2 regions of the Pseudoalteromonas sp. c7(2019) genome follow, and region 1 is predicted to be linked to the other one. Evidence: predicted binding sites of a transcription regulator. Region 1 holds the regulator's gene; the other holds the start of a gene.
What was found. The regulator LexA, encoded in region 1, represses DNA repair genes until DNA is damaged. The targets are predictions, from matches to a motif close to TACTGTATNNNNATACAGTA.
Positions count from the first base shown of each region.

Region 2: a site for LexA is predicted at 2,496-2,515, ahead of dinB (DNA polymerase IV). Genes of this name have one in related genera too.

Region 1 covers NZ_WTKS01000018.1:72,879-77,273, forward strand. The annotation lists gene ctaD (cytochrome c oxidase subunit I) at 1-57, opposite strand, end outside; gene coxB (cytochrome c oxidase subunit II) at 57-1,199, opposite strand; gene lexA (transcriptional repressor LexA) at 1,683-2,300, opposite strand; gene GQR38_RS17510 (PaaI family thioesterase) at 2,468-2,908, shown strand; gene GQR38_RS17515 (hypothetical protein) at 2,909-3,289, opposite strand; gene GQR38_RS17520 (hypothetical protein) at 3,603-4,328, shown strand.
Region 2 covers NZ_WTKS01000003.1:175,357-179,751, forward strand. The annotation lists gene GQR38_RS04460 (leucyl aminopeptidase family protein) at 1-1,301, opposite strand, end outside; gene dinB (DNA polymerase IV) at 1,431-2,483, opposite strand; gene GQR38_RS04470 (thioesterase family protein) at 3,164-3,598, shown strand; gene GQR38_RS04475 (aldo/keto reductase) at 3,608-4,395, shown strand, end outside.

The DNA.
Region 1 (4,395 bases):
TGGGTGATGAGCATGATGAGCTTCATTGGCGTTAGGTTGTTCTACTATGCTACTCATTAGTTCGCCTCCACTTTGGCATCAAGTGCAGCCTGTATTTGACTCGGTTGAATAACATCACCCGTATCATTACCCCACACATTACGTTTATAAGTAATAACCGCTGCTAATTGCTTTATAGATAACTGTTTGGCAAATGCTTGCATTGCCGTACCGGGTCGCCCATGGATAACTACATCAATGTGATCTTTTATATCGCCAAGCACTATAGGGCTGCCTTTAAGTGCAGGAAATACACCCGGTAACCCCATGCCAGTAGGCTGATGACATGCAGCACAATTGGCCATATATACTTGTTCGCCTAAAGTCATTAATTCTTCTTTTGGGAGGGTTTTATCAAGTAATGCGGCATCTGCTAATGCTGCTTTTTGTTTAGCTTGCTTTGCATCTGCAAGCCACGTTTTAAAATCAGCCTCAGATTTAGCGACCACCACAACGGGCATAAAGCCATGATCTTTACCACACAACTCAGCACATTGGCCTCGGTAAGTACCTTCTTCGTTTATGTTCGTCCATGTTTCGTTTATAAAGCCGGGATTCGCATCTTTTTTAACTGCAAAATCAGGTACCCACCAAGAGTGAATAACATCGTCAGAAGTCATTAAAAATCGTACTTTTTGATTTATTGGCAGTACGAGAGGTTTATCAACCTCAAGTAAGTAGTTAGGATTTTTATCTGCAAGATTCGCTATTTCATCTTGCGGGGTAGATAAAATAGAGTAGAACTCTACATCTTCACCCATATATTCATAATGCCATTTCCATTGCGAGCCTGTAATTTTAATAGTGAGATCAGCTTTGCTGGCATCTTCCATTGCAATTAGGGTTTTAGTGGCTGGTACTGCCATAGCAATTAAAATAACAAACGGGATTGCAGTCCAAAGTATTTCTACTTTAGTGCTTTCGTGAAATTGGGCAGGTACAGCCCCTTTAGATTTACGGTGATGAATAAGTGCCCAAAACATAATTGCGAACACTATCACCCCAATCACACAACATATTATAAATATGGTCATGTGCAGCTGATATACATTATTGCTTATATCGGTTACGCCTTTGCGCATATTGTATTGGCTGTTAGCCAAAACTGGGTGCGAAAAAACACATAATATAAGCCACAAGGTAGAGGTCAGTTTACCCATGTGACGGCTCCTTTGATGCTATTGCGAATGCAAAGCGAAGAGGCATACGGCTTAAACGCCAATTCGTTATTTTTATTTTTTTAGTCAATCTCATTTAATATTGATTGGTTTTGCTGCGCCAACAACGGGTTTGTGTATATTGTGTGTTCTCAAAACTAAAAAGCTGTGAGTTATTATTAGCTCAGCACATTAATAATTAGCTAAAAAATGAACAACAAGCAAGTTTTAGTATAAAAAACAATCAGGTGATATTGAGTAATTAATAAAAAATCAGTAACCAACTAGGTAACAGTAAGTTCAAAAGATGAGCAAAACAAAGGGGTTTAACGTATTCGGAGGGGGAAAATATAAGTGCAAAAAAGTTTACAGCTTAAATTGTCAGTGAGCTATTTATGCCCTATTTTTAGTGCGAATTTAAAACAAAAAATGCGTACTAATTAGTACGCATTTATAAAACTGCTTGTTTAAAAGCTATTTTTAAAGTCACATCCAATCAGCGTTTCTTATAACGCCAACGGCTAAGCCTTCAATATTAAAAGACTCATTCTCAAGATCTACTTCAATAGATTCAAAATCGTCGTTTTCAGCATGAAGTAATACTTTACGACCCGCTTTCTCAAGACGTTTTACAGTTACGTCTTCATCTAGGCGGGCAACAATAACTTGCCCGTTTTCAGCGGTTTGAGTACGATGTACAGCAAGTAAATCACCATCCATAATACCAATATCTTTCATGCTCATACCGTTAACGCGTAGTAAAAAATCTGCAGCCGGTTTAAACATTAATGGATCGATTTTGCAGTGACTTTCAACGTGCTCTTGCGCCAAAATAGGTGAACCAGCAGCAACACGCCCTATAAGCGGTAAACCTAATTGTTCTGGCTCTTCTTCTTCAATTAACTGAATACCACGGCTTGCACCTGGTTTCATTTTAATTGCGCCTTTTTTAGCAAGTGCTTTTAAATGTTCTTCAGCAGCATTGGCACTTTTAAAACCTAATGTTTGCGCTATTTCAGCACGTGTAGGAGGCATACCAGTGTCTTTAATAAAAACTTTAATTAGTTCGAGTATTTGAGCTTGGCGGTTCGTTAATGGTCGCATACAACTGGTTTTCCATACAGTACATTTAACTGTAAGTATATACAGTTAAATAAAAATCGCAAATTTAAATTAAGCCTTAAAATAGCCAAAGTAATTTCACTTGTGTACATTTTAGGGATATAACTAAAGCTAGATTTATAAATGATTAAAAAAGCAAAGGAGTCATTATGAGTATTTGGTACCAGCCCATCACTTTAGAGCTGTGCAAGCAGTTAGAACAAGGCATTGATGGCCAAGGAACATTAATGAAAACCATGGGAATAGAAGTCACTGAAATTGGTGATGATTACTTAGTAGCCACTATGCCGGCAATTCCTGAGCATCATAATCCAATGGGAATGGTTCACGGCGGTGCTAACGTTGTACTTGCCGAAACAGTTGCCAGCTATGCAGCTAACTTTGTTGTCGATTTTACAAAATTTTACTGCGTGGGGCAGGAAATTAGCGCAAGTCATTTAAAAGCATCTCGCAACGGCACTTTAACAGCAACGGCAAGAGCGTTTCATATTGGCAAACGTAGTTCAGTGTGGGAAATAAAAATTACAAATAGCCGCAATGAGCTGTGCTGCGTATCAAAAATGACCGCAGCAGTCGTAGAGCGAAGATAGTTACTTTTCGATTGGGTAAATTGTAATTTCCATACCCGCACCAATCGCAGATATACGTAGTAATGTATCTGCATCTAAGGCTTGATTAAAGCACTTAGGTGAAGTGCCTGATTCAAAACCAATATCAAACGTTCTACGTGAACAGCTTAACCATTGTTTTAGCGCGTTACGCGAACACGATTCAATAAGCTCACATATATGGTTTATTGCTTTGTCAGGCGTGTTTACTACACCTGTTGCTTCAATACGCGCTAATTGACGGTATTCGTCTTTGTCATAATGTAAAATCGTCGCGACTTTTTTCAAGTCTGCCACTAGCAAACTAATATCTTGCTTTGATTCAAGCTCAAGATCTACATTTAAAAATTGAATTTCCGACATCGTTTCGTATTTATCCTCTAATAATTTCATTGCAAACTTTAACGCAGTTTTACCGTTATACCAAATCAACTATGCTCTATTAACAACTTTATATAGATATTTCGCAGCTTTTAAGTATTTTTTAGCGTTTAAAGCTAGCTGGATATCAAACACTCAGCTCAATTAAACAAATAAGTCATGTTAGCAATTTAAGTGTAATCTTTTTTATTTTTAAATGATTACAGTAAGCTATAGTTTAAACTGCGACAAAATGTCGCAGTAACTAATCCCATTAATGTAATAAACTAGCCTCTAAAAATAATAAGACTAAAACATGAATAAAAAAATATTTAAGTATGCTCGCAAGTTACATAAATGGCTCGGTTATTTGCTCGCATTACAAATTTTAGCTTGGCTATTAGGTGGTTTAGTCATGAGCGCTATCCCTCTTGATAAAGTTCATGGGGAGCATCTTGCAACACGTACTCTTAATAACCCATTTACGCAGGCTGATTATGTTGCCTCCCTTGACGATATTGCATCTCAGGTGGTTAATCCAACACAAATAATTTTTGAGAACTTTTTAACCACACCTATAATTACAGTAATAAATAAAGATGAACAGCAAAGCTTTAACGGTATAACAGGCCGGCCTTTTGAGCCGCCAACTAAAATACAAATTACCGCAAATGCTAAAGCACACTTACTTATTGATGCTCAAGTGACAAGCGCTGTACTGCTAAAGCAAGGTATGCGAGAAGTTGGATATAAAACCAATGTTTGGCAGGTACAATTTGACGACACATTTAACACAACACTGTACTTGTCAGAAAATAACGGCAGAGTTGTCACCGTTCGCAGCACACTATGGCGAATTTTCGACTTTTTTTGGATGTTACATATTATGGATTACGATGAGCGAGAGGATTTTAATAATCCGCTGCTTATTAGTTTTGCAGCAACCAGCGTACTTTTTTGCCTAAGTGGAATATTACTACTTATGCAAAACATACGACTAAAACGATTTATCCGAATTAAAAGTAAGAATAAATCAAAGTAGTCATATTGGTTTTTAAGAACTAGCGCACTCTCACCAAAGAGTAAATAAGCCCTAGGAAGTACCCAAG
Region 2 (4,395 bases), on a different contig from region 1:
CTAGATAAAACATCGTCAGCTAGCGTGCGTGGTTTAATAAAGTCGTAATCTTCACGGCGAGAACGCGATACTTCAGCGCCATCGGCCCACAAATCTCCAAGGTCAGCTATTTGACGTGAAACACCAGCGCTACGAGCTGGACCATTTTCAACATACGCACCGTATGGACCCATTGCACGTGCCGCGTGACCCGTTAATGTAGCAACAGTAAATAACGTTGGGTTTATTTCGCCTTTAGCTAAATCTTTCATTTCGCTAAGCAGGTCGCCCATTGCTAAGCGCCCTTCTGCATCGGTATTACCAATACGTACACGGATACCTTCGCGGCTAGTAATAATTTCATCTGGCACAAAACAATCCGAGCCAATAGAGTTACGAACAACAGCCAAGTACGATACTACTTTAACGCCTTTAGGCTGATAATCCGCAACAGCTTTCATAAAGCCCGCAACAGAAGCTGCGCCACCTTTATCACGACTCATGCCTGCCATGTGCCCGCCAACTTTTAAATCGGCGCCGCCTGTATCGTATACAAGACCCTTACCTACAAACATAAGTGTGCGAGTAATTTCGCCCTCTGGTACATATTCAAGCTTAACAACACGTGGGTGATGGCGCTCAACTGCATACGATGCACGAGCAACAGTGCTTAGCATTGGGTAGTTTTTATCAATAGCTGCAATATCATCAATTACGTCAACCGCAATGTTTGAGCCTTTAAATAAATCAACGCAGTAATCAGCAAAACGTGGTGGAGCCATACGCTCAGGTTCGGTGCCACATAAGTCACGCGCGGCATATTGGCCCGCAGCAATTGCATTAACAGCTTTAATTGTTTGCTCGCTTGCGCCAACTAAACCAATTTGAGTAATAGGTTCAATACTTTCACCGTGATATTCACGCGCTTCTAATGGCTGCCATAAGGCTTGGCAAGCGCCTAAATAAGCAACTTCTAAAGCATGCTGATAACGGCTATCGCCATTTAAATTTGGTAAAAATAATGCAGGGTTAACACTACCCGACGCTTTTGCTTCGTTAATTGCTAATTTAGCAGCATCAAAATAACGGCGAACATCGTCGTAATCTCTATTTAACGGACCCGTTGGCGCAAGTACAACGCGTTTGTTTTCAATCACTAATAAAGTAACTTGTTTACCAATACGAGAATCAACTTTTGCTTGGTCTAAAATAGCATCACGTAATGAGTTATTTGGTAATAGAGAAAAGTCATCACTAATAATAATAAGCGCATCATGAGATGTGCATTCAAGGCTTGCACTAACCGCTTGAGGGTATGCCATAAATAAAGTCCTGTTAGAAAACATAAGCCCCTATTATCGTCGATTTAAATATTGAAGACCAGCAAGGTGCGATGGGCTAATTATACAACTTGCCAATAAATGGCAACTTGGGGTTACAGGCTTTACAGCTTAATCGAGAATACTAAGTTGAAAGTTTTGTTCTGGCTCACTTTTAATGCCAACGCCTATGCCAAGTAATCTTACAGGTTGTTGTAGCCCTCGTTGATAGGCCTTAGTAAGAAGTTGAATAAATATTTCTGTGTTTAGCTCGTGGTATGCCTGATCGGCTGAGGTCACTACAAAATTTGCAAACTTCACTTTAACACTCAGCTTATTAATACGGTTTTGTAATTGCTGTTTATTAAGCCTTAAAACTAATTCGTCTAACAATTTTGGCAGCTCATCTAAGCACTCTTGTAAACTTGTTTTATTGTATTCGTAGGTATGCTCAACACTCAGCGACTTTCTGATGCGATCTGTTGATACTTTACCAACATATTCACCTGCACATTTTTGATAAAGCGACACACCAAAATTACCCACATGTTGCTGCATCCAGTTAACGCCTTTTTCACGAACATCCTTGCCGGTATATAAGCCTTTTAAATTTAGCTTTTCGAGCGTTACTTTACCCACCCCCGGAATTTTCCCCAGCGGTAATTGCGCTAAAAAGTCATCGACCTCATGAGGCAAAACGACAAATTGACCATTCGGTTTTTTTTCGTCGCTGGCTATTTTGGCAATAAATTTAATCGGTGCAATACCTGCTGATGCAGTGAGCCCTGTGGCATTGTAAATATCGGCTCTTATTTGCTGTGCAATAAGTGTGGCACTGCCTTTACAAGCAGTGCTGTCTGTTACATCTAGGTAGGCTTCGTCTAAAGAAAGAGGCTCAACTAAGTCTGTGTAGCGGCTAAATACTTCACGTATTTGATTTGAAGCTTCTTTGTATACAGCCATGCGCCCAGGGACAATAACTAAATCGGGGCATAATTGTTTAGCATGATAGTTCGACATAGCCGATCGTACGCCATATTCTCTAGCTATGTAGTTAGCGGTTGAGAGCACGCCTCGTCGGCTATTGCCTCCAATAGCAAGCGGTACACATGCAAGTTTTGGATTATCTCGCATTTCTACTGCTGCATAAAAGCAATCCATGTCTATGTGAATAAACTTCTTCATCACCACAACAATAACTGGTTATTTATACAGTCATTATTATAGAATCAAATGTGATAAGCAAGCCTAGGGCCTGTTTATCTTTCGAGGTTAAATTTGCAGCAGTATGTTTGGTATTTAGGCAAGGCAGAGCCTATGTAGTGTGGTTATTCCCCATAAATAGGCGATAACGTAGCACAAATGCCAAACATACGCTGCCCGAAGGGTTCTGCCTAGGGGCAATTTACTCTTTGTTGCTCGGTTTTTACTTAGCCCACTAGGTCACAAACCTCGCGCCGCGATTAAATAGCCCCTAGATTGAACAAATTTTAATCCTGAAAGGTCAACAGGCCCTAGTTAGCGATTAAAAAAAGCGCTTATTACCTTCTTGCTCTTTATAACCGCGCAACCAAAACATAACCTCGAAAAAAAACCCCGCTAACATTAAAATAATAGCGCCTGATTCGTTACCCATTGCGTAACAGGTAAAAGAAGCTATAAAAACCAAACAAGCTAAGGACCAATTAATTATGTTCTGCATATTTCTACCTCTGTGTGTTTTCTGTGTTTGTCTGTGTAATTTAACTGTAGACCTAAAATTAAATAGGTACAATCATCTTATAAAAAAACATGCCATTAATTACCTTGAGCTCGTAACCCCATGTTGATAATCTAAGTACTTTAAAATTAAGGGCCAATAAATAATGCAAACGTTTAAAGATCAGCACCCTATCCATACCGACATCACCGTAGCGTGGGCTGATATGGATGCACTACAACACGTAAATAATGTAGTGTATTTACGTTACTTTGAAATAGCCCGAATCGACTTCTTAAATAAAATAAATCTGTTCGATACAATAAGCCCTAATGGCGTGGGCCCGGTAATAAGCGAAAATAACATTCGTTATAAACGCCCAGTTACATTCCCAGATACGCTTACAGTCGGTGTTACTATTTCTGATATAAAAACAGACCGATTTGTTATGAATTACACCGTATTTAGTCACGCACAAAACGCTATAACAACAACAGGCACTTCAAAAGTGGTTATGTTTGATTTTGAAACAGGCCAAAAAGCCCTCATTGCAGAGCCTCTTTTATCGGCGTTAGTTAGCTACTCTCAAGACGAGCAATAAGGAATCCTCATGCAATACAGCCCACTTGGCAGCAGTGGTATTAACGTTTCAAGAGTATGTTTAGGCAGTATGACTTGGGGTAAACAAAATACTCAAAGCGATGCTGATGAACAAATAGCCTACGCGCTAGAGCAAGGCGTAAACTTTATTGATACAGCCGAAATGTATGCAGTACCGCCCTCTCCAGAGACCTATGGAAAAACTGAGGAAATTATTGGCGATTGGCTATCGCGTAATCAGCAAAAGCGCAGCGATGTGGTACTTGCTACAAAAATTGCAGGCAATGGATTATCGTGGGTACGTGATGGTGGCAATATTACGCGCCAAACGGTAATAGAAGCCGTAGACGATTCACTTAAGCGCCTTAAAACCGACTATATTGATTTATATCAGCTGCATTGGCCAAACCGCTCTACCCCGCACTTTGGCAGACAGTGGCCCGGCACTCTTAAATTTACCGACGTAAATACACAAGAGCAGCAAGCTAGTATGCTTGATATTCTAGAGGGCCTTAATAAATGTGTTAAAGCAGGTAAAATTAAGCACTGCGGTTTATCTGACGATACGCCATGGGGTATAAGCCAGTTTTTAAGTTTGGCCAAAGAGCATAACTTACCGCGTATGGTATCTATTCAAAATGAGTTTAGCTTAGCGCACGCTAAAGACTGGCCGTATTTAATAGAACAATGTGTACACGAAGATATTGCCTACTTACCGTGGTCGCCTTTAGCGGCTGGTTTATTAACGGGTAAATACCTAAACGGTGCTCGCCCAGAAGGATCACGTTGGACCTTCAT